Regions from separate parts of the uncultured Sphaerotilus sp. genome, predicted to be linked through region 1. Evidence: riboswitches for the same ligand, from Rfam matches in the RefSeq annotation. Region 1 holds a riboswitch; the other holds the start of a gene.
The links. Region 1 has a riboswitch for glycine ahead of gcvT (glycine cleavage system aminomethyltransferase GcvT). Riboswitches for the same ligand answer to the same signal wherever they lie in the genome.
Positions count from the first base shown of each region.

Region 2: it holds a riboswitch for glycine, as region 1 does, so the genes downstream of both, AABN02_RS10930 (D-amino acid dehydrogenase) here and gcvT (glycine cleavage system aminomethyltransferase GcvT) in region 1, are expected to answer to the same signal.

Region 1 is NZ_CAWURG010000003.1:208,934-217,473, forward strand. It holds gene AABN02_RS01710 (3'-5' exonuclease) at 1-163, shown strand, start outside; gene AABN02_RS01715 (PadR family transcriptional regulator) at 139-693, opposite strand; partial or broken gene AABN02_RS01720 (NADPH-dependent 2,4-dienoyl-CoA reductase) at 809-2,827, shown strand; gene AABN02_RS01725 (nuclear transport factor 2 family protein) at 2,939-3,325, shown strand; glycine riboswitch at 3,348-3,453, shown strand; glycine riboswitch at 3,466-3,605, shown strand; gene gcvT (glycine cleavage system aminomethyltransferase GcvT) at 3,665-4,798, shown strand; gene gcvH (glycine cleavage system protein GcvH) at 4,856-5,227, shown strand; gene gcvP (aminomethyl-transferring glycine dehydrogenase) at 5,330-8,242, shown strand; gene AABN02_RS01745 (anti-sigma factor) at 8,363-8,540, opposite strand, start outside.
Region 2 is NZ_CAWURG010000026.1:52,717-61,256, reverse strand. It holds gene AABN02_RS10960 (cupin domain-containing protein) at 1-643, shown strand, start outside; gene AABN02_RS10955 (fumarylacetoacetate hydrolase family protein) at 674-1,375, shown strand; gene AABN02_RS10950 (tripartite tricarboxylate transporter substrate binding protein) at 1,427-2,410, shown strand; gene AABN02_RS10945 (LysR family transcriptional regulator) at 2,411-3,322, opposite strand; gene AABN02_RS10940 (tripartite tricarboxylate transporter substrate binding protein) at 3,450-4,454, shown strand; gene AABN02_RS10935 (M20 aminoacylase family protein) at 4,480-5,679, shown strand; glycine riboswitch at 5,862-5,979, shown strand; gene AABN02_RS10930 (D-amino acid dehydrogenase) at 6,008-7,264, shown strand; gene AABN02_RS10925 (DUF924 family protein) at 7,317-7,898, opposite strand; gene AABN02_RS10920 (DUF1993 domain-containing protein) at 8,003-8,527, shown strand.

The DNA of each region.
Region 1 (8,540 bases):
CGAGATGGCCGCGGCGCTGCTGGTCCGCATCCAGCAGGACCTGCGCGGCCCGGCCGGCACCGGCCGCGCCGACCACGACTGGCTGATGCAGGTGCAGGCCTGTCCAAAGGCCAAGCTCCCGCGGCTGCTGGGCCAGGCTCAGGCGTCGACGTCGCCCTGCTGACCGTCCAGCAGCGCCAGCATCTCCTCGCACCAGCGCAAATTGCCTTCCTCGTAGCGCAGGCCCTTCTGCAGGATCAGGTGCTGGATGGCCGCGGCACGGCTGAGCGGGCGGCCGGGCGGAAAGTCGCGCTGCGCCAGGGCGCGGTAGAGGTCGAGCCGCTCGGCGTGGCTGGCGATGCGCTGGCGCAGCTCAGTGCACAGGTCGATCTCGCCCAGCGCCGCCTCCGCCCGCAGCTTGACCGAGAGGTCGTCGCGCAGATCCGGCGGCGGTGTCGGCTCGGTGGCCCAGCGCGCCAGCTCTGCCCGGCCGGCGGGCAGCACCTCGTACAGCCGCTTGCGTGTCTTGCCCGCATCGGGCGCGGGCTGCGAGGCGATCCAGCCGGCGGCTTCCATGCGCGCGAGTTCGCGGTAGATCTGCTGGTGCGTGGCGTGCCAGAAGTAGCCGATGGACTTGTCGAAACGCCGCGCGAGGTCGTAGCCGGACGAGGCCTTCTCGATCAGCGAGGTGAGCACGGCGTGGGACAGGGACATGCGGCGCAGTCTACGGGCCTCGGGAAAACCATGCAACCCGTTGCATAGTCACGGCGGCCTGCCTACACTGCGCCCTCACTGCACCCTGCAACTGGTTGCATAGCAAGGACACGCCATGACAACGACCACCGCCTATCCCCACCTGCTCGCCCCGCTCGACCTCGGCTTCACCACGCTGAAGAACCGCGTACTCATGGGGTCCATGCACGTCGGGCTGGAGGAAGCGAAAGACGGCTTTGCCCGCATGGCCGCGTTCTACGCCGAGCGCGCCCGCGGCGGGGTCGGCCTGATCGTCACCGGCGGCATCGCGCCCAACGATGCCGGCCGCCCGATGCCTGGCGGCGCCTGCATGACGACGCAGGCCGAGGCGGACAAGCACAAGGTCGTGACACAAGCGGTCCACGACGCGGGCGGCAAGATCGCGATGCAGATCCTGCACTTCGGCCGCTACGCCTACCACCCCGAGCTGGTCGCCCCCAGCGCGCTGAAAGCCCCGATCAGCCCCTTCCGCCCCCGGGCGATGACGGGCGACGAGATCGAGCAGACCATCGAGGACTACGTCCGCGCCGCCGCCCTTGCGCAGAGCGCGGGCTACGACGGCGTCGAGATCATGGGCTCCGAGGGTTACCTGATCAACGAGTTCATCGCCGCGCAGACCAACCAGCGCGACGACGAGTGGGGCGGCGCCTACGAGAACCGCATCCGCTTCGCGCTGGAGATCGTGCGCCGCACGCGGGCGCGGGTCGGGTCGAACTTCATCCTGATCTTCCGGCTGTCGATGCTGGATCTGGTCGAAGGCGGCTCGACGCAGGCCGAAGTCATCCAGCTCGCCCAGGCGCTGGAGGCCGCGGGCGCGACGATCCTGAACACCGGCATCGGCTGGCACGAGGCGCGCATCCCGACCATCGCCACCAAGGTGCCACGCGCCGCCTTCGCCTGGGTGACCCAAGGGCTCAAGGGCAAGGTCGGCATCCCGCTGATCACCACCAACCGCATCAACACCCCCGAGGTCGCCGAGCAGATCCTGGCGGGCGGCATGGCGGACATGGTCTCGATGGCGCGGCCCTTCCTCGCCGACGCCGACTTCGTGCGCAAGGCCGCCGAGGGCCGGGCCGACGAGATCAACACCTGCATCGGCTGCAACCAGGCCTGCCTCGACCACACCTTCGGCGGCAAGATCACCTCGTGTCTGGTGAACCCACGCGCCTGCCACGAGACGATCCTGATCGAGCGGCCGGCCACGACGAAGGCCCGTGTCGCCGTGGTTGGTGCCGGGCCGGCGGGGCTGGCGTTCGCGACGACGGCGGCGCGGCGCGGCTTCGACGTGACACTGTTCGACGCGGGCAGCGAGATCGGCGGGCAGTTCAACATCGCCAAGCAGGTGCCGGGCAAGGAAGAATTCTTTGAAACGCTGCGCTACTTCGGCAAGCAGATCGCGCTCACCGGCGTGACGCTGAAGCTGAAACACCGCGTCGCCGCGCAGGAGCTGGTGGACGCCGGTTTCCAGCATGTCGTGCTCGCCACCGGCGTCACGCCGCGCACGCCCGACATCCCCGGCATCGACCATCCGAAGGTGGTCGGCTACCTAGACGTGCTGCGCGACAAGTGCGCGGTCGGGCACGACGTGGCGCTGATCGGGGCGGGCGGCATCGGCTTCGACGTGGCCGAGTACCTGCTGCACGAAGGCACCAGCCCGAGCCTCGACAAGGCCAAGTTCTTCGCCGAATGGGGCGTGGACACCGCGTATGCCAACCGCGGCGGCCTCACCCCGGCACACATCGAACCGAGCCCGCGCAAGGTGACGCTGCTGCAGCGCAAGGAGAGCAAAGTCGGCGACGGTCTGGGCAAGACCACGGGCTGGATCCACCGCACCTCGCTGAAGAACCGGCAGGTCGAGATGGTGCCCGGCGTGACCTACCGGCGCATCGACGACGACGGACTGCACATCACGGTCGGCGAGCGCGAGATGACGCTGCCAGTGGACACGGTCGTGCTGTGCGCGGGGCAGGATCCGCAGCGCGAATTGCAAGCCGCGCTGCAGGCGGCGGGCTGCAGCGTCCACCTGATCGGCGGCGCCGACGTGGCCGCCGAGCTGGACGCCAAGCGCGCGATCAAGCAGGGCACCGAGCTGGCGCTGGGCTTTGATCCTGCGGCGGCCGAGGCAAGCGCGCAGGCGGCACCCGTCGCCACGCTGTCCGAGCGCCTGCCGACTGCCGTGGCGAAGAGCCTCGCGCACTGGCACCGCATGGTCGCGCAGGGCGACCTGAGCGAACTCGGCGCGATCCTGCACCGCAAGGTGGTCTTCCGCTCGCCGATGGCGCACACGCCCTACCCCGGCGCGCAGGTGGTGCAACTGATCTTGTCCACCGTGGCCAAGGTGTTCGAGGACTTCACCTACCACCGCGAGATGGCCAGCGCCGACGGCCTGAGCGTGACGCTGGAATTCAGCGCCAGCGTCAACGGCAAGTCGCTCAAGGGCGTGGACCTGATCCAGTTCGATGCGGACGGCAAGATCACCGAGTTCGAGGTGATGGTGCGGCCGATGAGCGGGCTGCAGGCGCTCGGCGACGAGATGGGGCAGCGGCTGGCGCCGTACCTGGCCGCTTACAAAGCCGCGAAACCGGCCGCCTGAAACGGTGAATCTGCGGTTAAACTGCACGCCGCCAGGAGAGAGCCGCGCCCCCGAGCCGGCCGCCGAAGGCGCAGAGGCCCCTTGAAACCGGGTTTCGAACGCTCAGGCAAAAGGACTGGCAAACGTCGCCCGCAGGGCGGCGTCACCTCACTGGAGAGAGACCGCGCGCTGCGTCGACCCACAGGTCAGCAGCGATCGCGGTCCACCGAAGGGGCAAGCGCGGCACCGGCCACACCGGGGCCGCGTCAATCTCTCAGGTAAAGCGGACAGCGAGGGCACCACCACCGACCATCGGTGGACCGATCCTTTCAAGATCCGTTGCCCTTCGAGAGCCTGTCCATGACCGCCGACGCCACCCCCTCCTCGCCGCTGCTGCAGACGCCGCTGCACGCACTCCATCTGGAACTCGGTGCCCGCATGGTGCCCTTCGCCGGCTACGCGATGCCGGTGCAGTACCCCGCCGGCATCATCGCCGAGCACCGCCAGTGCCGCGACTCGGCCGCGCTGTTCGACGTGTCACACATGGGCCAGTTGCGCCTGGTCGGGCCGGACGCCGCCGCCGCACTGGAGACGCTGGTGCCGCAGGACATCCAGGATCTGCCGATCGGCAAGCAGCGTTACGCCTTCTTCACGAACGAGGCGGGCGGCCTGCTCGACGACCTGATGGTCACACGCCGGGCGGACGACCTCTTCCTCATCGTCAATGCGGGCTGCAAGGACGCAGACACACGCCACCTCGTCGAGCGCATCGGCGGACGCTGCCAGGTCATCCCGATGCCGGACCACGCGCTGCTGGCCCTGCAGGGTCCGAAGGCAGCCGAGGCGCTGGCACGGCTGGACGCGGGTGTCGCCGCGCTGACCTTCATGTCCGGTGGCACGTTCACGCTGGCCGGCGCCGAGTGCTTCATCACCCGCTCGGGCTACACCGGCGAGGACGGTTTCGAGATTTCCGTGCCGGCAGCGCAAGCCGAGACGCTGGCCCGCGTCCTGCTCGCATTGCCCGAAGTGGCCCCCGCCGGTCTCGGCGCCCGCGACACGCTGCGCCTCGAAGCGGGTCTGTGCCTCTACGGCCACGACATCCACACCGCGACCACCCCGGTGGAAGCCGGCCTGACCTGGGCGATCCAGAAGGTGCGCCGGCCCGGCGGTGCGCGGGCGGGCGGCTATCCCGGCGATGCCACTGTCGGCGCGCAGCTCACCCACGGCGCCACCACCAAACGCATCGGCCTGAGCGGGCTGGAGCGCACCCCCGTCCGCGAAGGCGCCCCCCTCATCGATGCTGATGGCCAGCCCGTCGGCCGCGTCACCAGCGGTACCGTCGGACCGACCGTCGGCCAGCCGATCGCGATGGGCTACGTCGCCGCCACGCACGCGGCGGTCGGCACCGCGCTGTTCGCTGAAGTCCGTGGCAAGCGCGTACCGATGCAAGTCGCCGCGATGCCCTTCGCGCCTCACCGATACTTCCGCGGCTGATCACACCGATCACACCGCAACGCACCCCACATCCCCATTTTTCGCTGGAGCTTTCCCATGTCCCTCAAGTTCACCGCCGACCACGAATGGATCAACGCCGCCGACACCACCGCTGCCGTGGTGGGCATCACGGTCCACGCCCAGGATGCCCTGGGTGACGTGGTGTTCGTGGACCTGCCCGCCGTCGGTACCAGCTTCGCGCAGGGCGACGTCGCTGGCGTGGTCGAGTCGGTCAAGGCCGCCGCCGATGTCTACGCCCCGCTGTCGGGCGAAGTCACCGAAGTCAACGAAGCCCTGCGCGACGACCCCTCGCTGGCCAACACCGACCCGCTGGGCGCCGGCTGGTTCTTCAAGATGAAGCTCAGCGAGCCGTCGCAGCTCGACGCGCTGATGGACACCACCGCCTACGACGCCCTCACCCAGGGCTGATCCACCCCCGCCGACCACGCCGTCCGACCGCGCCCCCGCCCGGTCGCGGCCGCGCCTTTGTCTGAACCGCCAGAACAACCGCTGCCCCGAAGCCCCGCCGCCATGCCACACACCGCCCTGCCCCGCCTCGCCGATCTGGAAAACGCCAGCGAATTCACCGCCCGCCACATCGGCCCGGACGCGGCCGACGAGGCGCGCATGCTGGCGGCCATCGGCCCGGCCAGCCGCCGCGCGCTGATCGACGCCATCATCCCGCGCGCGATCGCCCGCCCCACGCCGATGGACCTGCCCGCTCCGCTGAGCGAGGCGCAGGCGCTGGCCGAACTCAAGGCCCTGGCATCGCAGAACCGCGTGCTGACCAGCCACCTCGGCTGCGGCTACTTCGGCACGCTGACACCCGGCGTCATCCTGCGCAACGTGCTCGAAAACCCCGCCTGGTACACCGCCTACACGCCCTACCAGGCCGAGATCAGCCAGGGCCGCATGGAGGCGCTGGTCAATTTCCAGACGATGGTCACCGACCTGACCGGCATGGCGATCGCCAACGCCTCGATGCTCGACGAGGCCACCGCCGCCGCCGAGGCGATGACGCTGGCCGCCCGCGTGGGCAAGTCGAAGGCCACGCGCTTCGTCGTCGCCCACGATGTGCTACCGCAGTCGCTCGAAGTCATCCGCACCCGCGCCAAGCCGCTGGGCATCACGGTCGACCAGGTCCACGCGACCGAGATCGCCGCGTCGCTGGCCGCCGCGCCCGCGTTCGCCGTGCTGCTGCAATACCCCGGCGTCAACGGCCAGCTCCGTGACCTGAAGCCGATCATCGACGCCGCGCACGCCGCGGGCGCCATGGCCATCGTCGGCGCGGACCTGCTGGCGCTGACGCTGCTGGTCTCGCCGGGCGAACTCGGCGCAGACATCGCATTCGGCTCGACCCAGCGCTTCGGCATGCCGATGGGCGCCGGCGGCCCGCACGCAGCCTATCTGGCCACGCAGGACGCCTTCAAGCGCTCGCTGCCCGGCCGTCTGGTGGGCGTGAGCATCGACAGCCACGGCGCGCCCGCCTACCGCCTGTCGCTGCAGACCCGCGAGCAGCACATCCGCCGCGAGAAGGCCACCTCGAACATCTGCACCGCGCAGGTGCTGCCCGCCGTCGTCGCCAGCCTGTACGCGGTCTACCACGGCCCGGTTGGCCTGAAGCGCATCGCGCAGCGCGTGGCCGTGCTGACCGCCATCCTCGCCGAAGGGCTGAAGGTGATGGGCTGGCGCCTGCTGCACGACACCGCCTTCGACACGCTGCATGTCGAGGCGGGCGAACGCCGGGATGCGCTGATGGCCGCCGCCGTCGCCTCCGGCCGCAACCTGCGCGCCGCCAGCATCGACACGCTGGGCATCAGCCTGGACGAGACCAGCACCCGCGCCGATGTCGAGGCGCTGTGGACGGTCTTCGCGCAAGGCAGCGTCACGCCGACCATCGCCCAATACGCCGACACGGTGACGCCGATGATCCCGGCTGCGCTGCAGCGCACCAGCGACTACCTGACGCACCCGGTCTTCAACGCCCACCACAGCGAGACTGAGATGCTGCGCTACATCCGGTCGCTGTCCGACAAGGACCTGGCGCTGGATCGCAGCATGATCCCGCTGGGTTCCTGCACGATGAAGCTCAATGCGACCTCGGAGATGATCCCGATCACCTGGCCCGAGTTCGCGCACATCCACCCCTTCGCGCCCGCCGAGCAACTCACCGGCTACGCCGCGCTGAACACGCAGCTCACCGGCTGGCTGGCACAGGCCACCGGCTACAGCGGCATCAGCCTGCAGCCCAACGCAGGCTCGCAGGGCGAATACGCCGGCCTGCTCGCCATCATGGGCTGGCACGCCTCACGCGGCGACGCCCACCGCAAGGTCTGCCTGATTCCGGAAAGCGCCCACGGCACCAACCCGGCCTCGGCGCAGATGGCCGGGATGCAGGTGGTCGTCGTGAAGTGTGAAGCGGGCGGCAACGTCGATCTGGACGACCTGCGCGCCAAGTGCGCCAAGCACGCCGCCGATCTGGCCGCGATCATGATCACCTACCCGTCCACCTACGGCGTGTTCGAGCCGCAGGTGCGCACGCTGTGCGAGATCGTGCACGCGCACGGCGGACGGGTCTACGTGGACGGCGCGAACATGAACGCGCTGGTCGGGCTGGCCGCACCGGGCGAGTTCGGCGGCGACGTGTCGCACCTGAACCTGCACAAGACCTTCTGCATCCCGCACGGCGGTGGCGGGCCGGGCGTCGGGCCGGTGTGCGTCGTCGAGGATCTGGTGCCCTTCCTGCCGGGCCATGCGACGGCGGGTGATGTGCGCGAAGGTGGGGTGGGCGCCGTGTCGGCCGCGCCGCTGGGCAACGCGGCGGTGCTGCCGATCTCGTGGATGTACATCCGCATGATGGGCGCGGACGGCCTGAAGTCGGCGACCGAAATCGCCATCCTGAGCGCCAACTACATCGCCGCCCGGCTGGCCGACCACTACGACATCCACTTCAGCGGCGGCATCGACGGCGTGAAGGGCGGCGGTGTGGCGCACGAATGCATCCTCGACCTGCGCCCGCTCAAGGACTCGTCCGGCGTCAGCGCCGAGGACGTGGCCAAGCGCCTGATCGACTACGGCTTCCACGCGCCGACGCTGAGCTTCCCCGTCGCCGGCACGCTGATGGTGGAGCCGACCGAGAGCGAACCGCTGGCCGAGCTGGACCGCTTCTGCGACGCGATGATCGCCATCCGCGGCGAGATCGCGCAGGTCGAATCCGGCGCCTGGCCGCGCGAGGATAACCCGCTGAAGAACGCCCCGCACACGGCGGCCAGCCTGCTCGCCAACGACTGGGGCCATGCCTACGCCCGCGAGACCGCCGCCTATCCGGTGGCGAGCCTGCGGCGCGGCAAGTACTGGTCGCCGGTCGGCCGCGTGGACAACGTCTACGGGGATCGCAATCTGTTCTGCTCGTGCTTGCCGGTGGGCGACTACGCCGGGGAGTGAGCGCAGCGACCGGCGTCGCTCCACCTCCCCGTCATGCCCGCGCAGGCGGGCACCCACGCAGGTCGCCAACGGTGGCTGGACTGCGTGGGTCCTCGCATGCGCGAGGATGACGGAGGTCGGTCACGGGGCGGAGGCTGCCGAGGGCGGGGCCGTGAGCTGGTGGTACACCGCTTCGGCCACGGCCTGCAGCTGCGGCCGCGCGACCCGGCCCGACAGCGCGTAACCGAAGCCGTCCTCGACCCAGTAGAAGACCTCGACATCGCCTTCCCGGGCGACCCGGAAGGCGGTCAGCGTGTCG
Region 2 (8,540 bases), on a different contig from region 1:
GTCGCGCGGCGACCTGATCCTCACCCCCACCGGCCTGTGGCACGAACACGGCCACGACGGCGACGCGCCGGTCGTCTGGCTCGACGTGCTGGACCTGCCGCTGGTCTTCTACATGGAGGCCAGCTACCACCTCAACGGCGGTCGGCAGGAGGTCAAGCCCGGCCGCGGCGAGCAGGCCTACCGCCGCGCCGGTGTCATGCCCAGCCCGGTCTTCGGCCGCAGCGGCAAGCGCTATCCGATGCTGCGTTACCCGTGGGTCGACACCCGCGCCGCGCTCGAAGCCCTGGCCGAGGACCAGCCCGCCCTCGACTCGGTGCAGATCACCTACGTCAACCCCGAGACCGGCGAAGACGCCGAGAACATCCTCGGCTTCTACGCCCAGATGCTGCGCCCCGGCCAGACGCTGCAGCTCCCGGCCCGCTCGCCGGCCTGTGTCTTCCACCTGATCGAAGGCAGCGTCGACGTCGCCATCGACGCCGCCACGCCGCGCACGTTCACGCTCGCCGAAGCCGACACCTGCTGCGCGCCCGGCTACACCGGCGTGACGCTGTGCAACCGGTCCGCCGACCGGCCCGCCTTCATCTTCCTCGCCGACGAAGCGCCGCTGCACCGCAAGCTTGGCGTCTACGAAGTCCGCGCCTGACGCGCCACCCCCACACACCGACACCACCCGATGACCACCTACCTCTGGAACCCGCCCGCCGTCCAATCCCTGCCCGTGCGCGGCTCGGACGCCCGCTTGCCCATCAACCGCATCTTCTGCGTCGGCCGCAACTACCACGCCCACGCCGTCGAGATGGGCCGCCCGGTCGACAAGGCCGCCGAGCGCCCGTTCTACTTCACCAAGTCACCGCAGACGCTGGTCGAAAGCGGCGCGACCGTGCCGTACCCACCCGGCACGTCGAACTACCACTACGAGATGGAACTGGTGCTCGTGATCGGCAAGCCGGGCTTCCGTGTCGCCGCCGAGAATGCCCACGACGTCATCTACGGTTACGCCTGCGGCCTGGACATGACGCGCCGCGACCTGCAGCTCGTCGCCCGCGACAAGGGCCGGCCCTGGGATCTGGGCAAGGACATCGAGCAGGGATCGGTCTGCAGCGAAGTCGTGCCGATGCCGGGTGTCGTGATCGAGTCCGGCGAGATCGCGCTCGCGGTCAACGGCCAGACGAAGCAGCACTCGGACGTGGACAAGCTCATCTGGAACATCCGCGAAATCATCGCTGACCTGTCGCAGTTCTATCACCTGGAACCCGGCGACCTGATCTTCACCGGCACCCCGGAAGGCGTTGGCGCGGTGCTGCCCGGGGACCAGATCCGCGGGCAGGTGGCTGGGGTAGGCGAGGTTGCGCTGCACATTGGCGCGGCCGAATAATTCGCGACCATAACGACACCACGAGATCGCAAGATCCACGGAGACAAACCGATGAACCGCCAGACCTTCCTCGCCGCGCTGATCGGCGCAGCCGCCTTTGCCCACCTGCCGGCCCGCGCCGAGACGGTGGCCGAGTTCCCTTCCAAGCCGGTGACGCTGTTCACCGCCTTCGCGCCCGGCAGCGGCCCGGACGCCACGCTGCGCATCCTGTCCGAGAAGCTCGGCAAGCTCTGGAACCAGCGTGTCATCGTCGAGAACCGCCCCGGCGGCGGCGGCTTCATCGCGATGGACGCCGTCAAGCGCGCGCCGGCCGATGGCTACACCCTGCTCCAGCTCGACAGCGACCACCTCTCTGCCGTGCCGCACCTCTACAAGCAGCGCGGCGCGGACGCGGTGAAGCACTTCGAGCCGGTGGCGTCGATTTTCCGCACCACCTTCCTGGTCGCGGTGGGCGCCGAGTCGAAGTGGAAAACCATGGGCGACCTGATCGCTGCCGCCAAGGCCGAGCCGGGCAAGGTGACCTACGGCTCGTGGGGCGTGGGCAGCCCCGGCCACCTCGGCGGCGAATTGCTGGAAGAGCTGACCGGCATCCGGATGCAGCACATCCCCTACCGCGAGGTGAGCCAGCTCTTCCCCGCGGTCGGCTCGGGTGATGTGGCGTGGAGCCTGGGCACGCTGCCGTCCAGCTCCGGCGCCTACAAGGCCGGCAAGCTGCGCTATCTGGCGGTGGCGTCCACCAGGCGCCTGCCGCAGCTGCCCGATGTGCCGACTGCTGCCGAAGCAGGCGCGCCCGCGGGCTTCGACGTGAACGCCTTCGTCGTGCTGGTCGCGCCCAAGGGCCTGCCGGCGCCGCTGCGCGCGAAAATCAATGCCGACGTGGCCAAGGTCATCGCCGATCCGGAGCTGAAGGCCCGCTTCGACACCTTCGCCTTCGAGCCGATCACCTGGACGCCCGAGGAGATCACCCGAGGTGTCGAGGCCAAGTCCAAGGTCTACGAGGTGCTGGTGAAGAAGGCCAACATCAGCCTGGACTGATCAGCCCGGAACGGCTTCGGCGTCCCGCAAGGTCGCGCGCATCCACTCGCGCACCAGCGCCAGCCCCGGCGCCGGTGTGCGGGCGGACAGCGTCACCAGACCGAAGCGGGCGCTGGCCTGCAGTGGGGGCGCCAGCGCCAGCTCGACCAGTTCCGGCCCGGCGGCGCGGATCGCGATCAGCACCGCGTCGCTGCGCAGCGCCACCGCCACCAGGCTCGGAATCTCCTCGCAGCGCAGCGTGACGCATTGAGCCGGATGCGCGGCCGGCCCGTAGCGCTCCATCAGTACCCGCGCCACCTCGTCGCTCAGCGGCGTCGAGGCGATCGGGAAGCGCTGCACATCGGCAAACGCCACTGCGCCATCCCGCGCCACCTGTTCGGCCAGCGGATGCCCCGGCCGGCAGAGAAACGCGCCGCGCATCTCCGAGACCGTGTCTACGCACAGATCGGGCGCCGGGACGATCGAACGCACGTCCACCACCAGCGCATCCAGCGTCCGTTCGCGCAGCGCCTGCACCAGCAGCGCCGTCGTCGCGCGCGAAACCTCCACATGCAGGCCCGGCCGCTGCGTGGCCACCGCCATCAACAGCGGCGTCATCAGCATCGCCCCCGGCCCCGAGCCCATGCCGATGCGCAGCACGCCCGCTTCGCCTGCGCCGATGCGCCGGCCACTGTCGAGCAACTCGTCTGCGTCCAGCACCACCTGCCGCGCCCGGGCAAGCACTTCGCGCCCGAAGGGCGTCAGCTCGCTGTGGCGGCCGATGCGGTCGAACAGCGGCTGATCCAGCTCGTCTTCCAGCGCGCGGATGCTGCGGCTGAGCGCTGGCTGCGTCAGGAACAGCGCTTCGGCGGAGCGGCTGAAGGAGCCGCTTTCCGCGAGTGCGATCAGGTGCTTGAGTTGAACCAGCGTCATGCTTGCCTCGGCGTTCAAACTATGAGTTCAACTCATCATAAGTCTGAAAACAATGCATTGGACGCCTGAATGATGGCGCTCTACGATGAAGCATCCCATCCCGAACCGTCCCCTCCGGAGAGCCGCCATGCAGCCCAAGAACTTCCCCCGCCGCGCCATCTTCCTGCTCGCCGGCCTGTGCCTGGCCGGCACCTCCGCGGTGGCGCAGACCTTCCCGAGCAAGCAGGTCAACCTGATGGTGCCGTACCCGGCGGGCGGACTCTCGGACGTGATCGCGCGCATCGTCGAGAAGCCGCTGACCCGGGCGCTCGGCCAGCAGGTCATCGTCGAGAACCTCGGCGGTGTCAGCGGGGCGCTGGCCGCGCAGAAGGTGCTGGCAGCGCCTGCGGACGGACACCTCGTATTCCAGGGCTCCCCCAACGAGCTGATCCTCGCACCGCTGGCCAACGCGGCGGTGAAGTTCAAGTCGGAAGACTTTCGCCTCGTGCAGATGATCGGCGTTTCTCCGATCACGATCCACGCCCGCAAGGGACTGCCAGCGAACAACGTCGACGAGCTGGTCGCACTGGCCAGGAAATCAGCCGCAGCGGGCAAGCCACTCACCTACGGCAGTGTCGGCTACGGCTCGTTCTACCACGTGCTCGGCGCGCATTTCGCGCAGACCATCGGGGCAGAGATGGTGCACGTCCCGTACAAGGGGGCCGCGCCGCTGCTGCAGGACATAGGGGGCGATCTGGTGGACATCTCCGTGCTGGTCACTGGACTGCAGTCGGCCGGTCTGGCCGACCAGGGGCGGCTGAAGATCCTCGGCACGCTGGCGCCCGCGGGCAAGGTCGAAGTGCCGTTCCTCAAGGCCTACCCGAGCATCAACGACAGCAAGAGCGTCAAGGGCTTCGCCTACAACATCTGGACCGGCTATCTGGTCAGGAAGGACACGCCGGAGCCGGTGGTGCAGGCGCTGAACAAGGCACTGACGACGGTGCTGGGCGATCCGGTGGTGCGGGCCGAGCTGGAAAAGCAGGGGCTGATGGTCGCCACGCCGCTGTCGGTGGCCGACGCAGCGCGTGAATACGAGACGCTGACCACCAGCTTCCGCGCCATCGCCAAGGCCATCAAGCTCGAAGCGCAGTGACGCGCGGCCGAGAACGAGCCACGCCATGACCTACCTGCTCGACGCACTGCGCACCCGGATCGGCGAATTCGTCCACCTGCGCCGCGACCTACACCAGCACCCCGAACTTGCCTTCGAGGAGCACCGCACCGCCGCACTCGTCGCCGACAAGCTCGAAGGCTGGGGTTACACGGTCGAACGCGGTGTCGGTGGCACGGGCGTGGTCGGTCGTCTGGTGCGCGGCACGGGATCGCGGCGGCTCGGGCTGCGCGCGGACATGGACGCGCTGCCGATCGACGAGGCCTCCGGCGTCGCATGGGCCAGCACCCGGCCCGGCCTGATGCACGCCTGCGGCCACGACGGCCACACGGCGATGCTGCTGGCCGCCGCGCGCCACCTCGCCGAGCACGGCAGCTTCGATGGCACGCTGCACCTGGTCTTCCAGCCCGCCGAAGAGGGTGGCGGCGGCGCCCTGCGGATGATGTCGGACGGGCTGTTCGAGCGCTACCCGTGCGACGCGGTCTTCGCCATGCACAACATGCCCGGCATCACCCAAGGCCACCTTGTCTTCCGTGACGGCGCCGCGATGGCGTCCTCCGACTACGCGACCATCACGATCGAAGGCGTCGGCGGCCACGGCGCAATGCCCCACCGCGCCGCCGACCCGATCGTCGCCGCGGCCAGCCTCGTGATGGCGCTGCAGACCATCGTCTCGCGCAACGTCGATCCGCTGCACGCGGCGGTGGTGACAGTTGGCGCGCTGCAGGCGGGTCAGGCGAACAACGTGATCCCGGCCAGCGCGCGGCTGGAGCTGAGCCTGCGGGCGCTGGACCGCGACGTGCGGGCCACCATGGAGCGGCGGCTGCGGGCGCTGGTCGCGGCGCAGGCGGAGAGCTTCGGCTGCACGGCGCGCATCGACTGGCGTCCCGGCTACGCGGTGCTGGTCAACACGCCGGCGGAAACCGCATTCGCCCGCGAGGTGGCGCTCGACCTGCTCGGCCCCGACAAGGTCACGCTGAACGGCCCGCCGCTGACGGGCAGCGAGGATTTCGCGTTCATGCTGGAGCGCGTGCCGGGCAGCTACCTGCTGATCGGCAACGGGCTGGGGGAGCAGGGCGGCGACGACAGCACGGCCGCGTCGGCCTGCATGGTCCACAACCCGGGCTACGACTTCAACGATGCCAACCTGCCGGTGGGCGCCGCCTACTGGGTGCGGCTGGCCGAGCGGTTCCTGGTGAAAGAATGACCCACCCACCCCCGTCATCCTCGCGAAAGCGAGGACCCACCCGACCAGTGGGTTCCCGCTTTCGCGGGAATGACGGGAGCGGTTGATCGATAGAATCGTTTCACAGCAGGAGAGCACCGGCCCCGAGCCGGTCACCGAAGGCGCAAACTCCCATGAACGCTCAGGTCCACGCACTGCAAGCACACACGCCGTCTGGAGAGACTTCAGGCCCGCACCACGGGTTGTGAAGCGCCGAAGGAGCAAGGCACCGGGACCGTCCCGGCGCTGAATCTCTCAGGTACCAAGGACAGGGGGAGCGGCATGAAAAACGCGAAAGCGCGTCCACATCATGCAAGTCATCGTCCTCGGTGCCGGCCTGCTCGGCACCACGTCTGCCTATTTCCTGCGCCAGCTCGGCCACGACGTCACCGTCATCGACCGGCAGGCCGCGCCCGCCGCCGAAACCAGCTTCGCCAACGGCGGCCAGATCTCCGTCAGCCACGCTGAGCCGTGGGCCAACCCCTCCGCGCCGCTCAAGGTGCTGCAGTGGCTGGGCAAGGAAGACGCGCCGCTGCTGTTCCGCCTGCGCGCCGATCCGCAGCAGTGGCGCTGGGGCCTGCAGTTCCTGCGCGAATGCACGCCGGCCCGCACCCGCCACAACATCGCGCAGATCGTCCGCCTGGGCACCTACAGCCGCGACACGCTGCAGCAACTGCGGCGCGACCTCGGCCTGCAATACGACCAGCGCACGCAGGGCATCCTGCACTTCTACACGAGCCAGAAGGAGTTCGACGCCGCCGAAGCCCCCGCGGCGCAGATGCGCGATCTGGGCTGCGACCGGCGCGTGATCTCGGCGGACGAAGCCGTGCGGCTGGAGCCGGCGCTGCGCCACATCCGGCCGCAGCTGGCCGGGGCGACCTTCACCTCGGAGGACGAGTCGGGCGATGCGCGCCAGTTCACGCTCGCGCTGGCCGAGCGCTGCCGGCAGGACGGCGTGCGTTTCCTGATGGGGCACCACGTCATGGCGCTGCGCACGGTGGGCGGCCGGATCGACCACGTCGAGGTGACGGACGCCGACGGAGCGTTCCAGCGGCTGCGCGCCGATGCCTTTGTCCTGGCCATGGGCAGCTTCAGCCCGCTGCTGGCACAGCCGCTGGGCATCCGGCTGCCGATCTACCCGGCCAAGGGCTACTCGGTGACGATGCCGGTGAAGGACGCGGCGATGGCGCACCAGGTCTCGCTGACCGACGACGAATACAAGCTCGTCTTCTCGCGCCTGGGCGACCGCCTGCGCATCGCCGGCACGGCGGAGCTGAACGGCTACAGCCGCGACCTGAACCGCGTGCGCTGCGAGGCGATCGTGCGGCGCACGGAGCAGCTTTTCCCCGGCGCGGGCGACACGGCGCAGGCACAGTTCTGGACCGGCCTGCGCCCCGCGACACCCAGCAACGTGCCGATCATTGGCCAGTCCCGCGTCCCGAACCTGTTCCTCAACACCGGCCACGGCACGCTCGGCTGGACCCACGCCTGCGGCTCGGGCAAGAGCGTGGCGCGCATCCTCAGCGGGCTGGCGCCGGAGCTGGAGTTCGCCTTCACGCGCCCCTGACCCACACCGTCGTCATCCTCGCGAAAGCGAGGACCCACCCGTCCCCCCACCCTCAGAACCCCGAGCCGGGTTGCATCAGGAACCCGGCCTCCTCGGCGGTATTCGTCCGGCCGAGCGCTGCATTCCGATGCGGGAAGCGCCCGAAGCGCGCCACGATCACCCGGTGCCGCTCCGCCCACTCCAGCAGCCCGGCCAGCGCCGGCTCGTCCCGGCCCAGCTGCGCGAACAGGCGGATCGACTCGTCCTGATCGGCGAGCGACTCCGAGTGCTCGAAGGGCAGGTAGACGAACTGGCGCTGCACCCCGGTCAGCGTCCTGTCCGCGCCAGACGCGACCAGCGATTTCGCCAATGACAGCGCCCGCGGATCGCCCGCGAAGGCGCGCGGCGTGTCGCGGCCGGTGTTGCGGGTGAACTGGTCGAGGACGAGGATCAGCGCGAGCGTGCCGGTGGGGGTGGCGGTCCAGTCCTGGAGGCCGCCGGACAGGGCTTCGTCGATCAGCGGGCCGAAGCGGCGGGCGATCTCGGCGTCGAAGGTGGCGTCCTTGCGGAACCACTGGGGGCTGGATTGAGTGTGGGTGGGGTCGGTGGGGGGGCCGAACCAGAAGTCGAGGATGGCGCTTGATTTGGGTTGCATGGCGATCGATGGTATGACTGGTTTCGCGATGGAAGCACTCTGCATACACGCGAAAAAACTGCTAGCGTCATGGACTATTCCGATTCACCACCAAGGAACCCCGCATGACCATCTCCATGTCCTCCGCCAGCCTGCCCGTCTTCACCACCATGCTGCGCAACCTGAGCCACTGCATGGACAAGGCCGAAGCGTCCGCCGCAGCCCGCAAGTTCGACGTGAACGTGCTGGTGCAGGCCCGGCTGGCGCCGGACATGCTGCCGTTCGCCTCGCAGGTGCGCATCGCCTGCGACGCCGCGAAGCTGGCCGCGGCCCGCCTTGGCGGTGTCGACGCGCCCAAGTTCGCCGACGACGAAACCACCTTCGCCCAACTGAAGGAACGCATCGCCAAGACGCTGGAGTTCCTCGTCACCGTGCCGCCCACCGCGATCGACGGCACCGAAGGCAAGGACATCACCTTCCCCATCGGCCGCGACGGCTCGACCCGCACGATGAAGGGCGAGGACTACCTGAAGCACTGGGTGCTGCCGAACGTGTTCTTCCACGTCACCACCGCCTACGCGCTGCTGCGCCACAACGGCGTCGATCTGGGCAAGGTGGATTACCTGGTGGGCGCTCAGGCCGCGGCGTAACATTCGCTGGCCG